DNA from 4 places in the Bradyrhizobium australafricanum genome. Region 4 is predicted to be linked to each of the others. Evidence: predicted binding sites of a transcription regulator. Region 4 holds the regulator's gene; each other region holds the start of a gene.
The links. The regulator PhoB, encoded in region 4, activates phosphate uptake and scavenging genes when phosphate is short. The targets are predictions, from matches to a motif close to TGTCATNNANCTGTCAT.
Positions count from the first base shown of each region.

Region 1: J6525_RS04045 (alkaline phosphatase D family protein) is a predicted target of PhoB. The motif match lies at 2,520-2,536, and genes of this name have one in related genera.
Region 2: J6525_RS15060 (DUF2794 domain-containing protein) is a predicted target of PhoB. The motif match lies at 1,621-1,637, and genes of this name have one in related genera.
Region 3: J6525_RS00975 (acetoacetate decarboxylase) is a predicted target of PhoB. The motif match lies at 2,786-2,802, and genes of this name have one in related genera.

Region 1 is NZ_JAGKJL010000003.1:115,128-119,681, reverse strand. Features, by position in the region: gene J6525_RS04050 (N-acetylmuramoyl-L-alanine amidase family protein) at 1-347, opposite strand, end outside; gene J6525_RS04045 (alkaline phosphatase D family protein) at 894-2,456, opposite strand; gene J6525_RS04040 (TAXI family TRAP transporter solute-binding subunit) at 2,637-4,040, opposite strand; gene J6525_RS04035 (4a-hydroxytetrahydrobiopterin dehydratase) at 4,252-4,554, shown strand, end outside.
Region 2 is NZ_JAGKJL010000014.1:95,419-99,972, reverse strand. Features, by position in the region: gene acnA (aconitate hydratase AcnA) at 1-158, shown strand, start outside; gene J6525_RS15065 (DUF1223 domain-containing protein) at 385-1,146, shown strand; gene J6525_RS15060 (DUF2794 domain-containing protein) at 1,694-2,065, shown strand; gene J6525_RS15055 (Bax inhibitor-1/YccA family protein) at 2,287-3,078, opposite strand; gene J6525_RS15050 (ABC transporter permease) at 3,313-4,554, opposite strand, start outside.
Region 3 is NZ_JAGKJL010000001.1:193,606-198,159, reverse strand. Features, by position in the region: gene J6525_RS00985 (acyl-CoA carboxylase subunit beta) at 1-1,475, shown strand, start outside; gene J6525_RS00980 (patatin-like phospholipase family protein) at 1,581-2,744, opposite strand; gene J6525_RS00975 (acetoacetate decarboxylase) at 2,985-3,770, shown strand; gene J6525_RS00970 (transporter) at 3,913-4,554, shown strand, end outside.
Region 4 is NZ_JAGKJL010000048.1:40,616-45,169, forward strand. Features, by position in the region: gene J6525_RS32865 (aspartate aminotransferase family protein) at 1-233, opposite strand, end outside; gene J6525_RS32870 (GcrA family cell cycle regulator) at 722-1,234, shown strand; gene phoB (phosphate regulon transcriptional regulator PhoB) at 1,478-2,188, opposite strand; gene phoU (phosphate signaling complex protein PhoU) at 2,334-3,050, opposite strand; gene pstB (phosphate ABC transporter ATP-binding protein PstB) at 3,157-3,975, opposite strand; gene pstA (phosphate ABC transporter permease PstA) at 3,972-4,554, opposite strand, start outside.

The DNA.
Region 1 (4,554 bases), on a different contig from region 4:
TCGAGCATCTTGTTGGGCACGGAGTCATGGTGGATCGACATCAGCAGATCCGCGTGCAGATTGTTGGCGGCGGCGACCCGCTTGAAGAGGCTCGGTCTCGCTTTGCCTTCGGTCAGCAGCAGCCTGGTTTCGGCAAAGCCTTCGGCTTTCAACCTCTCCTCGATCAGCTTCGCAAGGCGCAGGTTGAAGGTGAACTCGGCGACATTCCGCGCGCTGATCGCGCCTTCCGATTGCGCGGTATGTCCGACATCCAGCACGATCCGGAACGTCGCGGGATCGCATTTGGCAGCGGCTGGCTTGAGAGCTGAAAGCGGCAGGGTGACTGGCCCAAGGGCGGCCAGCCGCATGGCGCGGTGCCTGGGCGGAGCGCGGTGCCTTGCCAATTTGGCAGCCCTTGTCGCCTTCGCGCGCTTCGGCGACTTGGCATGCTTGGGTGAGCTCTTAAAGAGATCGGGCAGCCAGCCGGCATCGCTGACTTCGATCGGCAGCAGCGCGAACACTGCGATCGCGACGACCAACAAGCGGCCAGGCCGAAACCTCGCAACGCTACCACCGAGCACGCGAAAGAATTCGCAGCGCCTCATGCTCCGCCCCTCCGGGCCCCCAGCATAACGGCTCTGACATCGGTACCGGAAGATGCCGGGGAGGTCCATCCCCGGCAATCGCGTTGCCTCGCCTTGGAGGCAGGGCCGTCAAGACGAAGAGTCCGGTTCCGTCGTGGCTGTGACCGAACTAGTGTCCCGAATCCGAAGTTCGCATCATTTGCCGCACCTTCGGAGCGAACTTCGGATTCGATAAGGACACTAGCAAACTTATAATTCTAGTGTGCTTTATGAATGCGAAGTTCGTGAAAGTGGCTGCCGCGAAATCGCACGAACTTCGCATTCAGCACACTAGACCGGCTTCGGGTCGAGCGTGATCGCCCACAGCTCGGCGTCGACGCGGTCGCGCAGGCTTACCGTCATCTGCCCGCTCTTGCCGTCGATCTTGACGTGGCCGAAGAACTGCATGCCGGCCGACGGCGGCAGGTTCTGGTTGCCTTCGCCCGGCGCCCTGATGAACCTCACCTCGGGGCCAAAGGTGTTGTCGAGCTCGTTCGGACCGAACGTGCCGGCATGCAGCGGACCGGAGACGAATTCCCAGAACGGATCGAACTCCTGGAACTGGGCCTTGTTCGGGTTGTAGTAGTGCGCGGCGGCGTAATGCACGTCGGCGGTCAGCCACACCGTGTTGACGATTCCCGCGGTCTTGATGAAACGCAGGATATCGGCGATCTCGAGCTCGCGGCCGCGCGCCGGGCCATCGCCCTGCGCAAAGGCTTCCGAGCCCTTCTTGTTGGCCGCATCATCATAGACGATCAGCGAGAGCGGCATGTCGGAGGCGATCACCTTCCAGGTGGCGCGCGAGTTGAGCAGCGCGCGCTTCAGCCAGGCCATCTGGTCGGGGCCGATGAAATAGGCGTCGGGGCCATACTGCTCCTGCAGGTTCGGGCCGTTGGGGCCGCGATAGCTGCGCTCGTCGAGCATGAAGACGTCGAGATGCGGACCGTAGCTCAGCGTGCGATAGACGCGCCCCGGCTCGACGATGCTCTCGCGCATCGGATACATCTCGTGGAAGGCCTTTGCCGCGCGCGCCGCGAGCACATTGATGTCGCGCTCCTTGTAGGCCGCCGGCAGCTGTTTCGACAGCGACCAGTTGTTGGTCACCTCGTGATCGTCCCACTGCACGAAGATCGGCACCTCGGCATTGAAGGCGCGGACGTTGTTGTCGAGGAAGTTATACTTGTGGGCGGCGCGGTATTCGTCGAGCGTCTCGGCGACCTTGGCCTTCTCGGGTATAGTGACGTTCTTCCAGATCTTGCCGTCGGGAAGCTTCACCTCGGAGGGGATCACGCCGTCGGCGTAGATCGTGTCGCCGGAGTGCAGAAGGAAATCCGGAGCGTGCTTCTTCATCGCGGCGAAGGTGATCATGCCGCCGTCGTCGGGATTGATGCCCCAGCCTTGGCCGGCGACATCGCCGCCCCACACGAAGGAGACGTCGCGGCGATCGCTCGGCGCGGTACGGAAGCGTCCGACCACCGGCTCGCCGACGATGTCGATATGGGCGAGGTCGCGGAAGCGGACGCGGTAGAAGATGTCCTGGCCGGAGGGCAGGTTCTCCAGCAGCATCTTGGCGGTGAAGTCGCTCTCGGGCAGCGCCGTGATCGGCGGCAGCGTATGGGCGTCCTTGAACGATTCAGTGGTCGCGACCTCGACCATCATCTGCGACGGCCGGTCCGCACGCGCCCACACCACGCCGCCGTCGACGCCGACATCGCCCGACTGCACGCCATGGGTGATCGCGGGACGGTCGGCGGCGCGCGACAGATAGGGCATCGCAATCACGCCGGCGCCGGCCGCAGCCGCCGTGGAGAGAAAGCGTCGGCGGGTGAGATTTCGCGAGAACCGGATCGTCATGGGGAGCCTCCTCAGGTCACAGCGACAATGCGCCGCAGGCGCGCCAAGACCTAGAAAAATTCCATGACGGAGACATTACAGCGGCGGGAGTGCGGGACGTAAGGGAAGCACATCTGTCAGGCTCCCTCTCCCGAGTGCGGGGGAGGCAAGGGGAGTTTGCGGATAAAGATTGGCGGCGCCCTATGCCGTGCCCGCCGCCCTGAACTGCGTCGCAGCCCGTTGCAAATTCTGCGGCATGCTGAACAGCAGCGCTTTGCGGTCGGCGACGGCGTTATGAAGCTGCTCGAGCGCGATGTTGAACGCGGTCAGCGTGCCTTCCTCGATGGCGCCGTGCTCGAAGCAGTCCAGCGTGTGGCGCAGGATGTCGTCGGCCTCCGCCTGCATCTGGTCGAGTTCCTCGATCGAATCGCTTTGCCGTGCGGTCTTCAGCATCTCCAGCAGGCGTTCGCGCTGCGAGGTGTTGGTGTTGCGCTCGTCCTGCTTGAGATAGCCGGCGAACCACGCACCGGCCGAGCCCATCGCCGAGAACGCCATCAGGCTCCACCAGATGTAGTCGCTGTAGCGGTCGAGGAAGGTTTTTTCCTCGCCGTCGACAAACGCGGCGGCGCCCGGATGCACCGGAATGGTGGCATCCTTGTCGGTGTCCGGCGTCTCGATCTTGGCGGCGAGCGGGAAATCGGTCTTGAGTGACTGCCGGATCGCGAACAATTGCCGCGTGAATGCCGCGACCGTCGAGTCCGACAGGCCCTTCCGCGCAACGATGTGGTGCGAGAAGCTGATCGTCTTCACCTCATCGTCGGGCCGGTCGGCGGAGCCGAGCGAGCCCGCAGGGATTTCCGCGGCCTCGTAGGCCGGATGGTTCTGCGCGATCGCCTCGGAGGCGTCGATCGCAAGGAAGCTGGGCTCGCCGCCGTCGCGGACCGACGCCGTGATCGCATCGATCGTGATCTTGCTGTTGGCCGGGCCGACGGCGAGATAGGCGTCGGCCTTGAGATTCTTGATCGCTTCCGCCGCCTCATTGGCCGGGAATTGAACGATCTCGACCTTCATCGGGTCGACGCCGTATTGCGTCAGGATCAGCTTCAGCAGATTGACATTGGCCGGGGTGCGGCCGACGACGCCGATCTTGCGGCCGGCGAGCTGCGCGATCTTGGTGATCCGCGCGGATTTCCGAACCTTGCCCTTGGCGGGCGGAACCCACATCACCACGACATTCTTGCGCAGGGTGGCGACCGCCTGGGCATTCTTCGGCACCTCGAGATCGCCGCGGATGATGGCGAGATCGGCCTTGCCGTCGGCCAGCGTCTGGGCGCTGGCGGTAGCGCCCTCGGTCTGCACCGGCCTCAGTTTGACCTGGGTGTTCTGCTGGTTGTTGAAGGCCTGCGCCAGCGCCTGCACGACCTTGACGTCATCGCTGTTGGCGGGACCGACCGCGATCCGCAGCGTCACCGGACGCACGGCGAAATAATAGCCGGCCAGCAACGTGCCGATGATGGCCAGCGCGCCCGCGATCAAAACGAACATCAGCCGCCGCTTTGCCGAACGCAGCGGCTTGGGCGACATGCTGGCGGAGCCGTCTGTCATCGATCTCGCAAACAATCGTCGGGGCTCAATCTCGCAAAACTACCAACGCGCATACATCCTCTATGTGTAGCAAATTACTGAATGGACAGATGTTACAACTCCGTCATGGTTACCAGCGGCGATAGGACGCGATTTCGGCCTTAATTTGGGCGTGGATCCCATCCCGGAGGCCGTTGTTAGGCTAAAGTCGGCGTTAAACGGGAGGGTTACCATGGTCGAACGGCTGTCAGCGGAGGCGAGGAAGGCCGCCCTTTGGGAACTGGCCGGCTGGTCGGAGGCGTCCGGCCGCGAGGCGATCGCCAAGACTTTCGTGTTCAAGGACTTCAACGAGGCCTTCGGGTTCATGGCCCGCGCCGCCCTGGTCGCCGAGAAGAGCGACCATCACCCCGAGTGGAAAAACGTCTACAAGACCGTCGAGGTGGTGCTGTCGACCCACGATGTCGGCGGGGTGACCAAGCGCGACATCGACCTCGCCAAGGCCATGAACGCGATCGCAAGGCAGCTTGGGGTCAGT
Region 2 (4,554 bases), on a different contig from region 4:
ATCTGAAGCCGCGCCAGACGCTGACGGCCGAGATCGTCTCCGCTGACGGCGGCAAAAAGGATGTCCCGCTGCTCTGCCGCATCGATACGCTGGACGAGCTCGACTACTATCGCAACGGCGGCATCCTGCATTATGTGCTGCGCAAACTGGCGGCCTAAGGCCCCTTTGTTTGAGCGTGGTCTGTCCGGAAAACCGCTTCACACTTTTCCGGGCCATGCTCCAACGCGGATTTGTGATCGGTGCCTCACTGCTTAGTGAGTAGCGGCTAAAAAGAAGGCGGCCTATGAAAAGGCCGCTTTCTCGCGTTTTGGGGCACGCAAGTTCAGGGACAGACTTCATGCTCCGTACAATTACGGATGGAAATCATCACGACTGGTTCGCAGTATGACAGCGATGATGGCCTATAACTGTATCTCGCGATGGTCGAGCGCCCTTGGTATCTGTGCAATCGTCGCGATCATCCGCCCCGCCCACGCCGATCCGCGTGCCGTCGTCGAACTCTTCACCTCGCAGGGATGCTCGTCCTGTCCGCCCGCGGACAAGATCATCGGTGATCTCGCGAAGGACCCCAACGTCATCGCGCTGAGCATGCCGATCGACTATTGGGACTATCTCGGCTGGAAGGACACGCTGGCCGATTCCCGTTTCAGCGCGCGCCAGAAGGCCTATTCGCATGTGCGTGGCGACCGCGACGTCTACACGCCGCAGGCCGTGATCAATGGCTCCGCGCATGTGATCGGCAGCGACCGCGCCAGCATCGAGAGCGCGATCAAGGACACCGAGAAGGGCGGCAGCGTGATGTCGGTGCCGGTGACGATGACGTTGACCGGCAAGCAGATCAACGTGTCGGTCGCCGCATCGAAATCGCCCGCAGTGTCGCGCGGCGAGGTCTGGATCTGCTCGATCTCCAAGTCGGTGCCGATTTCGATCGCGCGCGGCGAGAACCGCGGCCGCGAGATCACCTACCACAACGTGGTGCGCAATCTCCTCAAGGTCGGTGACTGGAACGGTTCGTCCGGGAGTTGGACCGTGCCGCTGGAGAACATCACGCGTGACGGCGTCGATGCTGCGGCGGTGTACGTTCAGGACGGCAACCGCGACAAGCCGGGCCCGATGCTCGGCGCTGCCTTCACCTCGCTTCACTAGAGCCTTGCTGCGGTACGGCGCGATGCGCCGGCCGGCTTCCGCCCGTGGCGCGCCGTTGGACCGCACGCATGTTGTCGTGCAGCCGCGCATGGCGACGAACCTGCATTCAGTGATTTGCCGAAAGGAAAGCGCCGGGGTTTTGCGCGCGTCTCGCTTGCGCAGGTCCCAAAAACAAAAAGGACCAACTTTCGTTGGCCCAGTGTTGGGATTTAACTCCCCTGCGAACAGGCCCGATCCCGACGGCCCCGGGGGGCTGGGGGCTGAGGAATCCGGAACCGAAAGGACCGGGCCAACGCAGGATTTCCTTTTCGCAGGGCAGCGGGGCGGGCGATGGGCGGAAGTGGGGCAGCAATATGATTCCGCTAACGTTCCCGTGACTCTGCGGTTTTCCGGACAATCCGCCGCGCGCGGCCGTGGTTAAGGCCCGGTTGCATTGCGATTGGCCCCTTGCGGGCACGCTCGCTTAGCGCGATCATGTCACTCTCGTGACGATCCCGAAGAGGGGCCTTCGGAACCCGATCGTTGCCGAGGTGACAGGAGGCGCTCGATGAGTTTGATCTCGGAGGACACCGATCCGAGCGGGAGTCGTGCCGCGGCGCGCACCGCCGCCGCGACCCCTCAGCCCAATCGCGTGACTTTCAATCGACTTGAACTCAACCGCATTCTCAATCTCTACGGCCGCATGGTCGCCGACGGCGAGTGGCGCGATTATGCGATCGACTTCCTGAAGGACCGTGCCGTGTTCTCGGTGTTCCGGCGCGCGTCGGAAGTGCCGATCTACCGGATCGAGAAGGACCCCCGGCTTGCGCGCAAGCAGGGCATGTACAGCGTGATTTCCGCGACCGGCCTGATCCTGCGCCGCGGCCATGAATTGGAACGCGTGCTGTTCGTGATCGACCGCAAGCTGTCGCTGGTCTAAGCGCGTCAGGTCAGTCTGCTTGTAGCCCGGATGGAGCCAACGGGTCGCGCGAACGCGCTCGATGGCAGGCTCCGCTCAATCCGGGGCCGTTGAAGCCGCGGATGAGCCTGTCCCGGATTTCGCTTGCGCTTCATCCGGGCGACATCACATCTCGCCTCGCCCAAAAGAAAAGCCCCGGCGGAATGGCCGGGGCTTGGATTTGATCGGCTCGCTCGAGGCGCTTAGTCGCGCTGGCCGAGCAGCTGCAGGAGCAGCGTGAACAGGTTGATGAAGTTCAGGTAGAGCGACAGCGCACCAGTGATTGCCGCACGCTCTGCCATCACGCCACCCTGCGAGGCGTAGCCGTAGATGTAGTCGTTCTTCAGCCGCTGGGTGTCCCAGGCGGTGAGGCCCGCGAACACCAGCACGCCGACCACCGACACGATGAACTGCAGCGCCGAGCTCGCCAGGAACAGGTTGACCAGGCTCGCGATGATGATGCCGATCAGACCCATGAACAGGAACGAGCCCATGCCGCTCATGTCACGCTTGGTGGTGTAGCCGTAGAGGCTCAGTGCACCGAACGTTGCCGCGGTGATGAAGAACACGCGCACGATCGAGGTGTGCGTGTACACCAGGAAGATCGACGACAGCGACAGACCCATCAGCGCCGAGAACACCCAGAACAGGAGTTGGGCGGTCGCGGGCTGCAGGCGGTTGATGCCGGCCGAGATGACGAACACCATCGCCAGAGGGGCGAGGATGAACAGCCACTTCAGCGGGCTCACGAACATCGCGTAGCCGAACTGCGTCAGATAGGCGTTGCCGAACTTGGCGACGGCGGCCGACTGGTCGGTCGTCACCGCACCCATGTAGACGCCGAGCGCGGCGAGGCCGGTGATGGCCAGGCCGATGCTCATGTAGTTGTAGATGCGCAGCATGTAGGCGCGCAGACCGGCGTCGACGGCCGCAGCGTCAATGCGCCCGGCGGCCCGGCCGAAAGGAGAAGCGTAGTTGCGGTCTAGGTCCGACATGGTCGAATTCCCGTGGTTGGTCCCGGTGGAGCGCAAGGGATTTGCGGCGCCGGTCGTAAATCTATCTCAGATGGCTCGGTTTGCGGAACATTAATTCCGTGTCATTCAAACCGACTATCCGACCCGATTGGTATGTGGGAAATTAACACATCCGACGCAAGCTTCCACGCGCGGCCGAATGTCGCTCTGCCCTAGCATCATAGGCAAAAACGGCGCTCGCGCCGCTACATTTTGTCACAAATTCCGCAACACTGAGGCCGGCTTCTGGTTTAGCGCGAGCAGCGTCCCGGCGAGCCCCAGTCCGACCGTGACGACCAGCGCGGCGACCACGACCAGCGCGGCGCTGCCGGCCTGCCAGATAAAACTCAGCGTCATCAGCCTAGTCACGATCAGCCAGGCCGCGATCGAGCCGGCGATCACCCCGAACACCGCGGTTGCAAAACCGATCATCAGGTACTCCAGCGCGTAGGCGCCGAGCAGTCGCACCCGCGTGGCGCCGAGCGTCTTGAGAATCACGGCGTCATAGACGCGGTGGCGGTGTCCGGCGGCGAGCGCGCCGCCGAGCACCAGGATTGCGGAGATCAGCGTCACGGCGCTGGCGCCGCGGATCGCCAGCACCAGATTGCTGACCACGCTGCCGACCGTCTCCAGCGCCTCGCGGACCCGCACGCTGGTCACCATCGGGAACGCGTCGGCGACCTGCTTGATGATGCGCGCGTCGTCGGCGGAATCGGCGTGTGGTTCCGTCAGGGTCGCGACATGGCTGTGCGGCGCACCCCTGAAGGCATTCGGCGAGAACACCAGCACGAAATTGATGCCGAGGCCCTGCCAGTCGATGTTGCGCAGGTTGGCGATTTTCGCCGGCACGTCGCGTCCGAGCACGTTGACGACGATCTCGTCGCCGATCTTCAACGACAGGCCGTCGGCGATCTTCTTCTCCATCGAGACCAGCGGTGGCCCGCTGTAGTCCGGCCCCCACCATTCGCCTTCGACGATCTTCGAGCCCTTGGGAATTTCGCCGGTATAGGTCAGGCCGCGGTCGCTCTGCAGCACCCATTCCGAATCGACCGACGGCTTGAGCTGGTCGGCCTTGACGCCGCGCGCGGCCACGATGCGCCCGCGCAGCATCGGCACGTCCTCGACGGTCGAGCCGGCGGCGACCTTGGCCAGGAAGGCATTGAAGCGGTCGGCTTCGGTGGAGGGGATGTCGATGAAGAAGAATGACGGCGCCCGCTCCGGCAGGGCGGCCAGGAATTGCCGGCGCAGATTGCCGTCGATCTGGGTGATGGTGACGAGCACCGCGAGCCCGAGCCCCAGCGACAGCACCACCGACGGCGTCAGCGCGCCCGGCCGGTGGATGTTGGCGATCGCGAGCCGCAGCATGGTCATGCGGCTGCGCGGCAGCCGCCGCGCCACCGCCATCAGGAGCTCGGCGATTCCGCGCAACAGCAAGAACACCGCGATCGACGAGGCGAC
Region 3 (4,554 bases), on a different contig from region 4:
AACGCGACCAGGGCCGGCTCACGGTTCGTGAGCGCATCGACAAGCTCGTCGACCAGAGCAGCTTCCATGAGGTCGGTGCCATCTCCGGCATCGCCGAATATGACGAGAGCAACGAACTCAAGCACCTGACGCCGGCGAACTGCGTGTTCGGCCGCGCCAGGGTCGACGGCCGCACCGTCGTTGTGGTCGGCGACGACTTCACCGTGCGCGGCGGCTCGGCGGATGCATCGATTTCCGCCAAGCCGTTGATGGCGGAGGAGATGGCGCACGACTTCCGCCTGCCGATCGTTCGCGTGATCGAGGGCTCCGGCGGCGGCGGCTCGGTGAAGACGATCGAGACCAGGGGCGCCGCCAATCTGCCCGGCGGCGTCGGCGGCACGCGCTGGTACTGGTACACGACCGCCAATTTGGCCCGCGTGCCGGTGGTCGGTCTCGGGCTCGGCTCCGTCGCGGGCCTCGGTGCCGCGCGGCTTGCCGCCACGCATTACTCTGTCATGACCAAGAGCTCCGCGATGTTCGTCGCCGGCCCGCCGGTGGTGAAGCGCCTGGGTCAGGATCTGACCAAGCAGGAGCTCGGCGGCGCCGACATCCAGACCCGCGCCGGCGCGATCGATCAGGCCGTCGAGACCGAAGAGGAGGCGTTCGACTACGCGCGGCGCTTCCTGTCCTATCTGCCGTCGTCGGTCTACGATCTGCCGCCGACCATTCCCTGCACCGACGATCCGGAGCGTGCCGAGGAATCGCTGCTCAAGGCCGTGCCGCGCAACCGCCGGCAGGTCTACAAGATGCGGCCGATCATCGATGCGGTGGTCGACAAAGGCTCGTTCTTCGAGGTCGCCAGCAATTTCGGCCGGCCGATCATCACCGGATTGGCGCGGATCGAGGGCAGGGCGGTGCTGCTGCTCGCCAGCGATCCCTTCCACTATGGCGGCTCGTGGACCGCGGACGCCTGCCAGAAGGTAGTGCGCTGGGTCGACTTCGCCGAGACCTTCCATCTGCCGGTGGTCTATCTGATGGACTGCCCCGGCTTCATGATCGGGCTCGAGGCGGAGAAGACGGCGACCATCCGCCACGGCGTGCGGGCGATGGCGGCGGTCAACCAGAGCACGGTGCCGTGGTGTACCATCATCATCCGCAACGCCTTCGGCGTCGCCGGCGTGGTGCATCAGCCGGCCAATCGCTTCTCGATGCGCTATGCGTGGCCGTCGGCCTATTGGGGCTCGCTGCCGCTCGAAGGCGGTATCGAGGCGGCCTATCGCGCCGAGATCGATGCGGCCACCGATCCCGCCGCCAAGCTGCGCGAGATCGAGGATCGCCTCAACAAGCTGCGCTCGCCGTTCCGCTCGGCCGAGAAGTTCTGGGTCGAGGAGGTGATCGATCCGCGCAAGACGCGCTCGCTGCTCTGCGAGTTCGCGCGCCTCGCCGAACCGATCCGCAAGGCTGGTCCGCCGAGCAACATGTCGACGCGGCCGTAAGCGGCTCCTCAATCGTCATTGCGAGCGTAGCGAAGCAATCCATATCACCATGTGCTGAGGTATGGATTGCTTCGTCGCTGCGCTCCTCGCAATGACGACACGTATTTACTCCGCTTCCCGATGCACGTCGTGGATCACGATGCCCATGCCGTTCTCGGGCATCTTGATCCATTCGCGCCGCTTCAGCGAGCGCTTGGTGTCCTCGTGCCCGCTCACCCAGTGCTCGCGCATCGAGGTGCCGGAGAATTCGTGGTCCTTGGCGTCGCCCTCATAGGCCTTCTGCTGATAGATCAGCTGCAATAGCGTGATGCCCGGCAGCCGGGCGTTTGCCTTCTTGAGCTGGCGCTCCTCGTCCGAGAGCTGATCGTCGGGGATTTTTCCCAGCGCATTGTGCAGGGCGGTGCGCAGATTGTAGGTCTTGCGATAGACGTCGGTGTTGTAGCGGGTGCGCGACGAATACATGATGTCCTTGTGCCGGGCCATCACGTCCTGGATGTCGCGCGGCAGCGCGCCGCGCGCCGGGAACAGGTCGACCTGGAACACCAGCGAATTCTTGTTGTCTTCCTGATCGAGCAGATGCTGCAGCGGCGTGTTGGACACGATGCCGCCGTCCCAGAAATGATCGGTGCCGACCTTCACCATCGGCAGCGCCGGCGGCAGCGCGCCGCTCGCCATGATGTGCTCGGGAATGATCTCGTCATGGGCATTGTCGAAATAGATGAAGTTGCCGGAGAGCACGTTCACTGCGCCGACCGCGAAGCGTATCTTCTTGGAATTGATGCGGTCGAAATCGACCAGCTCGAGCAAGGACTCGCGCAGCGGCGTGGTGTCGTAGTAGCTGGTGGCGGTGCGCGCGCCGGCCGGGCTGAACCACGGATTGGCCTGGTGCGGGGTGAAGAAGCCGGGTTGTCCGAGCGTCGTCGTCAGCCATGAGCTGGTGAAATTGCGCGCCTTGCGGAAGATGTCGCCGTCCGGGGTGTAGTGCCAGATCTTGCGGCTGGTGATGCGATCCCAGAATGTGTGCAGCCGCTCGAGCCGCTTTTCGGGCGGATTGCCGGCGATGATCGCGGAGTTGATCGCGCCGATCGAGACGCCGCAGACCCAGTCCGGCTCGATGTTGGATTCATGCAGCGCCTGATAGACGCCGGCCTGATAGGCGCCGAGCGCGCCGCCGCCCTGCAGGACCAGGGCCACGCGATCGCAGCCTTCCGGACGCCAACCCGGCGTCGCGTGATCGATGTCGTCGAAATGCGGGGTTCGCGCGTCCATATCAGACACTCCAGAATTTGCGGCGAGAATTCAGCTCGCCGATGACGCCGTGATGACAAATGCAACGCCCGCGCTCGGCGCATCCGGCATGCCCGCCTGCATGGTTAGCATTGGCCTCATCAACGAAACGCGGGTCACGCAAGCGCAACCGCGGTCATGCGCCTGACGGAAATTCCTCACATCGCTGTCAATCTCGGCCGCTAGCTTTCGCGCAAACTTTTCAAACAGGGGGTCATTGCGATGCGCAGGGAAGATCTGCTCAAGCTTCCGTCGATGCCGGCCGCCGGCCCGAGCTATCCTGCCGGTCCGTATCGCTTCATCGATCGCGAATTCCTCGTCATCACTTATGAGACCGATCCGGAGTTGATCCGCGCCGGCCTGCCTGAGCCGCTGGAGCCGATCGAGCAGGCGATCGTGCATTACGAATGGATCAAGATGCCCGACAGCTCCGGCTTCGGCAGCTACACCGAGTCCGGCCTCGTGATCCCCGCGCGCCTGCATGGCGAAGAGGTCAACTTCGTCTGCCAGATGTATCTCGACGATGATCCGCCGATCGCGGCCGGCCGCGAGATCTGGGGCTTTCCGAAGAAGTACGCTCATCCCAAGCTCGAGATCGTCAAGGACACGCTGACCGGCACGCTGGAATATGCCGGCCAGCTCGTTGCGATGGGCACGATGGGCTACAAGCACGAGAGCATGGCGGGTAATGGCGACGTCACCCGCGCCACGCTGTCGAAGACGCAAGTTAATCTGAAGATGATCCCCGGCGTCGACGGGCATCTCGAGGTCTGCCAGCTGGTCGCGATCAACCTGACCGACATCGTCGTCAAGGGCTCCTGGATCGGACCGGGCCGGCTGCATTTGGTGCCGCATGTCAATGCACCGGTCGCCGATTTCCCGGTCAAGCGTGTCGTCGGCGCGCACCACTTCCTCGCCGATCTGACGCTGCCGTTCGGCCGCGTCGTGCATGACTACAACAAGGAGGCCGCGGAGGCGACGGCGCCGACCGGTCTTGCGGCGGAGTAGGGCGGTCGCTGACATAAAACTGTAACAGGCGCGTCCTCCTATGTTCCGTCGAAGGGACGCGCTTGCTCAGCGTTGCGCGTGGGCGAGGTCTTGAACATGTCATTTCGCGCGGTTGCGTTATCGATTGCCTTGGGGGCGGGCCATGCTGGCTGATCCACCTCCCGCTCCGGTCGGGTCGCTGCTGACCCGCGAGGCGGTCCCCGGTCTGGTCTGGGCGTTCCGCCTGCATCACGACGGCCGTGCCGAGGCGCTTCCGATCGATGCGCCGATCGAGCCGAGCCATGACGGAAGGCTGTGGCTGCACTTCAACCTGACCGACGTCCGCACCCGGGCATGGCTCGCCAACATGCACATCCCGCAGCTGGCGCGGGACCTCTTGCTGTCGAATGACAATTTCCAGCAGATCCACGTCGTCGACAATTGCGTCTACGGCGTGTTTTCCGATCTGGTGCGGGATATCGACGCCGCGACCCGCGAGACCGGCTTCCTCCGCTTTGCGATGACCGAACGCCTCCTGGTCAGCGGCCGCCATCAGGCGCTGTGCTCCGCCGATGCGACGCGCCGCATGCTCGAGGGCGGCCATCGCGTCGGCAGCGTCGCGGTGCTGCTGGAGAAGATCGTCGACGAGATCGCCGACACCATGGACCGCATGGCCGACAAAATCGGCACCGATATCGATGCGATCGAGGAGCGGGTGCTCGCCGAGGATACCGGATCGGAGCTGCGCAAGAATCTGAGCCGGATGCGCCGCACCTGCGTGCGCCTGCATCGCCAGCTCGCCGGC
Region 4 (4,554 bases):
CCGTCCGGGCTCTTGAACAGGTTCGACATGTGCCAGAGCTTGGTCGCCTGTTCCTGCAGCGCCTTGACCAGATGCGGATGCGCGTGCCCGAGCGCGTTGACCGCGACGCCCGAGGTGAAATCGAGATAGCGGTCGCCGTTGGTTGCGATCAGCCAGGCGCCCTCACCGCGCTCGAAGCCGAGATCGACCCTGGCGAAGACGGGGAGCAGATGCGACGTGGCAGCGTTGGTCATGGCGATCACTGACGGTTTTTAAGCCGACAATTGCCGCTGCGCCTTGACGCCAGCGCAGCAACGGCCAGCTTCGGAAAACAAAACGGCCGCCTTTGCGGGCGGCACGTGGCGGGCATTCTATGCTGCGGTCGGTAAGTGTCAATCGCCACGAAGTGGCCTTCCTGCAATGCGAAACGAGCGCAATCCGGAGCATTCCGGTGCGGTGGAAAAGCCTCATCGCGATGCTTAACTGTGTGGGAACATGTGGACGCACGGCCGCGGACTCTTGCGCCAGAGTCACGCCATATTGTAGCGTTTGGCCTGTCGGGTACGACATCTCGTGCGGCGGTACTGGACCCTCTAAGTAGCCTTCGTGTCTCGCGTAAACGTTCGGGCGCAACACCGTGCCCGGCGAGGGCTAAGGGATTCTGGCCGCAGGGATATTTGTCCAGATTGGCTCGCAGCGCCGCTCCAATGATTGGCCGGCGCTGCGCGAAGGGAAGAATGCGATGACTGTATTGACCTGGTCCGACGATCGCGTCGAGCAGCTGAAGAAACTCTGGGAGTCCGGCCTGTCGGCCAGCCAGATCGCGGCGGAACTTGGCAATGTGACGCGAAACGCCGTGATCGGCAAAGTGCATCGGCTCGGCCTCTCCGGCCGCGCCAAGGCACCCTCCACGGCCGCGCCGCGGCAGCGCAAGGCTCGCCCGGCCCAGCACATGATGCGGGTGGCGCGTCCGGTCTCGCGCGGCAACACCGCGCTGGCGCACGCCTTCGAGGTCGAGATGGAGCCCGATCCGATCTCCTACGACAATGTGGTGCCGATGAGCCAGCGGCTCTCGCTGCTCGAGCTCAACGAGGCCACCTGTCATTGGCCGGTCGGCGATCCCTCGAGCCCGGAATTCTTCTTCTGCGGCGGCAAGGCGCTCGCCGGCCTGCCCTATTGCGCGCATCACTCGCGCGTCGCCTACCAGCCCGCCGCCGATCGCCGCCGGCCGTCGGCGAAACCGCAGATCAAGTGAGCACTCGGGAAAACGACGGAAAACCTCAAAAACAAATCCCCGCGAAAGCGGGGATTTTTTTTGTGTGATCCGTAGCCCGGCTATATCACCAGCGTCGTCCCGGCGCAGGCCGGGACCCATAACCACGAATGGGTGTTGTTAGAAAGCCGTCTGGCCGCGTGCCGATTGCGCTGGCCGCGGCGTATGGGTCCCGGCTTGCGCCGGGACGACGTAGTGTTGCGGTTTATGAATGCCGCATGGCCGTTACGGCTGCGGCTCGGCCTTGGCAAAGCGGTCGTCGAGCGCGTAGCCGGCGCCGCGCACGGTGCGGATCGGATCCTGCTCGCGGCCCGGATTGAGCAGCTTGCGCAAGCGGCCGATATGCACGTCAACGGTGCGCTCATCGATGTAGATGTCGCGGCCCCAGACGCTGTCGAGCAGTTGCTCGCGGCTGAACACGCGGCCGGGATGCTCGAGGAAGAATTCGAGCAGGCGATACTCGGTCGGCCCGAGATCGATCGGACGGCCCGAGCGCGCCACGCGGCGCTTCTCGCGGTCGAGCTCGATGTCGCCGTAGGTCAGCACGGTCGCAAGCCGCTCCGGGCTGGCGCGGCGCAACAGGCCCTTCACCCGCGCCAGCAACTCCGGCACCGAGAACGGCTTGACGATGTAATCGTCCGCGCCGGTGGCAAGCCCGCGCACGCGCTCGCTTTCCTCGCCGCGCGCGGTCAGCATGATGATCGGAAGCTGCTTGGTCTCGGGCCGCGCCCGCAGGCGGCGGCACAGTTCGATGCCGGACAGGCCCGGCAGCATCCAGTCCAGCACCACGAGGTCGGGAACGCGCTCCTTCAGCCTTGTATCCGCATCGTCGCCGCGCCCCACCGTCTCGACATCGTAGCCTTCCGCATCGAGATTGTAGCGCAACAGCGTCGTCAGCGCTTCCTCGTCTTCGACTACCAGAATGCGTGCGCTCATCGGTTTAAGTTCTTTCTCTGTGGTGATCCGTTGCCCAGACGCAAACCGAAACGCTTACTTCCTTGAGCATAGTCCCCGCGGAAACGATTTTTCGCGAGGATCATCCAGTTTCGCTCTTGCCGGTTCCGTGCTTGCCGATCATGCCTCAGTTGCCCGGCACCGTGGTGGCAAAAGTGGTCATGTCGCCCTTCGGGCGCTTGTCGGTGATCTGCTGGCCCTCGATCATGTAGAACACGGTCTCGGCGATATTGGTGGCGTGATCGCCGATCCGCTCGATGTTCTTGGCGCAGAACATCAGATGGATGCAGAACGAGATGTTGCGCGGATCTTCCATCATGTAGGTGAGCAGTTCGCGGAACAGCGAGGTGCAGATCGCATCGACCTCCTCGTCGCCCTTCCAGACGTTCATCGCCGCCGGCAGGTCGTGCGCGGCGTAGGCGTCGAGCACCGACTTGACCTGCGACAGCACGAGGTCGGTCATGTGCTCGAGGCCGCGGATCAACTTCAGCGGCTGGAAATCGCTCTCCAGCGCCGCGACGCGCTTGCCCATGTTCTTGGCGAGGTCGCCGATCCGCTCGAGGTCGGTGGCGACGCGCATCGCGCTGACGATCTCACGCAGGTCGATCGCCATCGGCTGGCGGCGGGCGATCGTCAGCACCGCCCGCTCTTCGATGTTGCGCTGCAGATTGTCGATCTCGATGTCGGCGGCGACCACGCGCTTGCCGAGCGCGACGTCGCGACGGATCAGCGCGTCGACCGACTCGGTAATCATCCGTTCGACCAGGCCGCCCATCTCGGCGACCAGGCGGGTCAACTCCTGCAGGTCGCTGTCGAATGCCTTGGCGGTATGTTCAGAAGCCATCGCTTGTCTCCCTCAACCATGATCCCGGGGATCATGGCTTCGTGTCCTGAATTTTAGCATGACCTGATCGGAAAACCGGTTTCCACTTTTCCGGATCATGCGCCGGTCAACCGAACCGGCCGGTGATGTAGTCCTGGGTGCGCCGATCGCTCGGTGAGGTGAAGATCTTGTTGGTGTCGTCGAACTCGATCAGCTCGCCGAGATACATGAAGGCGGTCTTGTCGGAGACGCGCGCCGCCTGCTGCATGTTGTGGGTGACGATCGCGATCGTGTAGTCCTCGGAGAGCTCCTGGATCAGTTCCTCGACCTTGGCGGTCGAGATCGGGTCGAGCGCCGAGCACGGCTCGTCGAACAGGATCACCTCGGGGCGCACCGCCACGGTGCGCGCGATGCACAGGCGCTGCTGCTGGCCGCCGGAGAGCGACAGGCCGGAGGCGTTCAGCTTGTCCTTGACCTCGTTCCACAGCGCGCCGCCGCGCAGCGCCTTCTCGACCCGGTCGTCCATCTCGGACTTCGATATCTTCTCATAGAGGCGGATGCCGAAGGCGATGTTCTCGTAGATCGTCATCGGGAACGGCGTCGGCTTCTGGAACACCATGCCGACCCGCGCGCGCAGCAAGTTGAGGTCGAGCTTGGGGTCGAGAATGTTGGTCTGGTCCAGCATCAGCTGGCCGACCGCACGCTGGCCCGGATAGAGGTCGTACATCCGGTTGAAGATGCGCAGCAGGGTCGACTTGCCGCAGCCGGACGGGCCGATGAACGCCGTGACGCGGTTGGTGCCGAGCGTCAGGTTGATGTTCTTCAGCGCGTGGTGCTCGCCGTAATAGAAGTTGAGATTGCGCACCGTGACTTTCGGCGGCGCTTCCGGCAGCGGAACCTGCGGAATGTGGCCTGCGGCAGTCGTGGAGACGGAAAGCTCGGTCATTTTGCGGCCCTTTCGGCACCAAGGATACGCGCGCCGATATTCAACGCGAGCACGGTGAATGTGATGAGCAGCGCACCGCTCCACGCCAGCTCTTTCCAGTAGGCGTAGGGGCTCTGCACGAAGTTATTGATGGTCACCGGCAGGTTGGCCATCGTCTTGGTCAGATCCAGGCTGAAGAACTGGTTCGACAGCGCGGTGAACAGCAGCGGCGCGGTCTCGCCGGCGACGCGGGCGGTCGCCAGCAGCACGCCGGTGATCAGCCCCGATCGCGCCGCACGATAAGCGATCCGCTTGATCACCAGCGAACGCGGCAGGCCGAGCGCGGAGGCGGCCTCGCGCAGCGGATTGGGCACCAAGAGCAGCATGTCTTCGGTGGTGCGCAGCACGACCGGGATCACGATCACCGCGAGCGCGAGACTGCCTGCGATCGCCGAGAAGCCGCGCATCGGCACCACCACCGCACCATAGATGAACAGGCCGATGATGATCGAGGGCGCGCTGAGCAGGATGTCGTTGATGAAGCGGATCACCGAGGTCAGCTTGTCGTGCTTGCCGTATTCGGCGAGGTAGGTGCCGGCG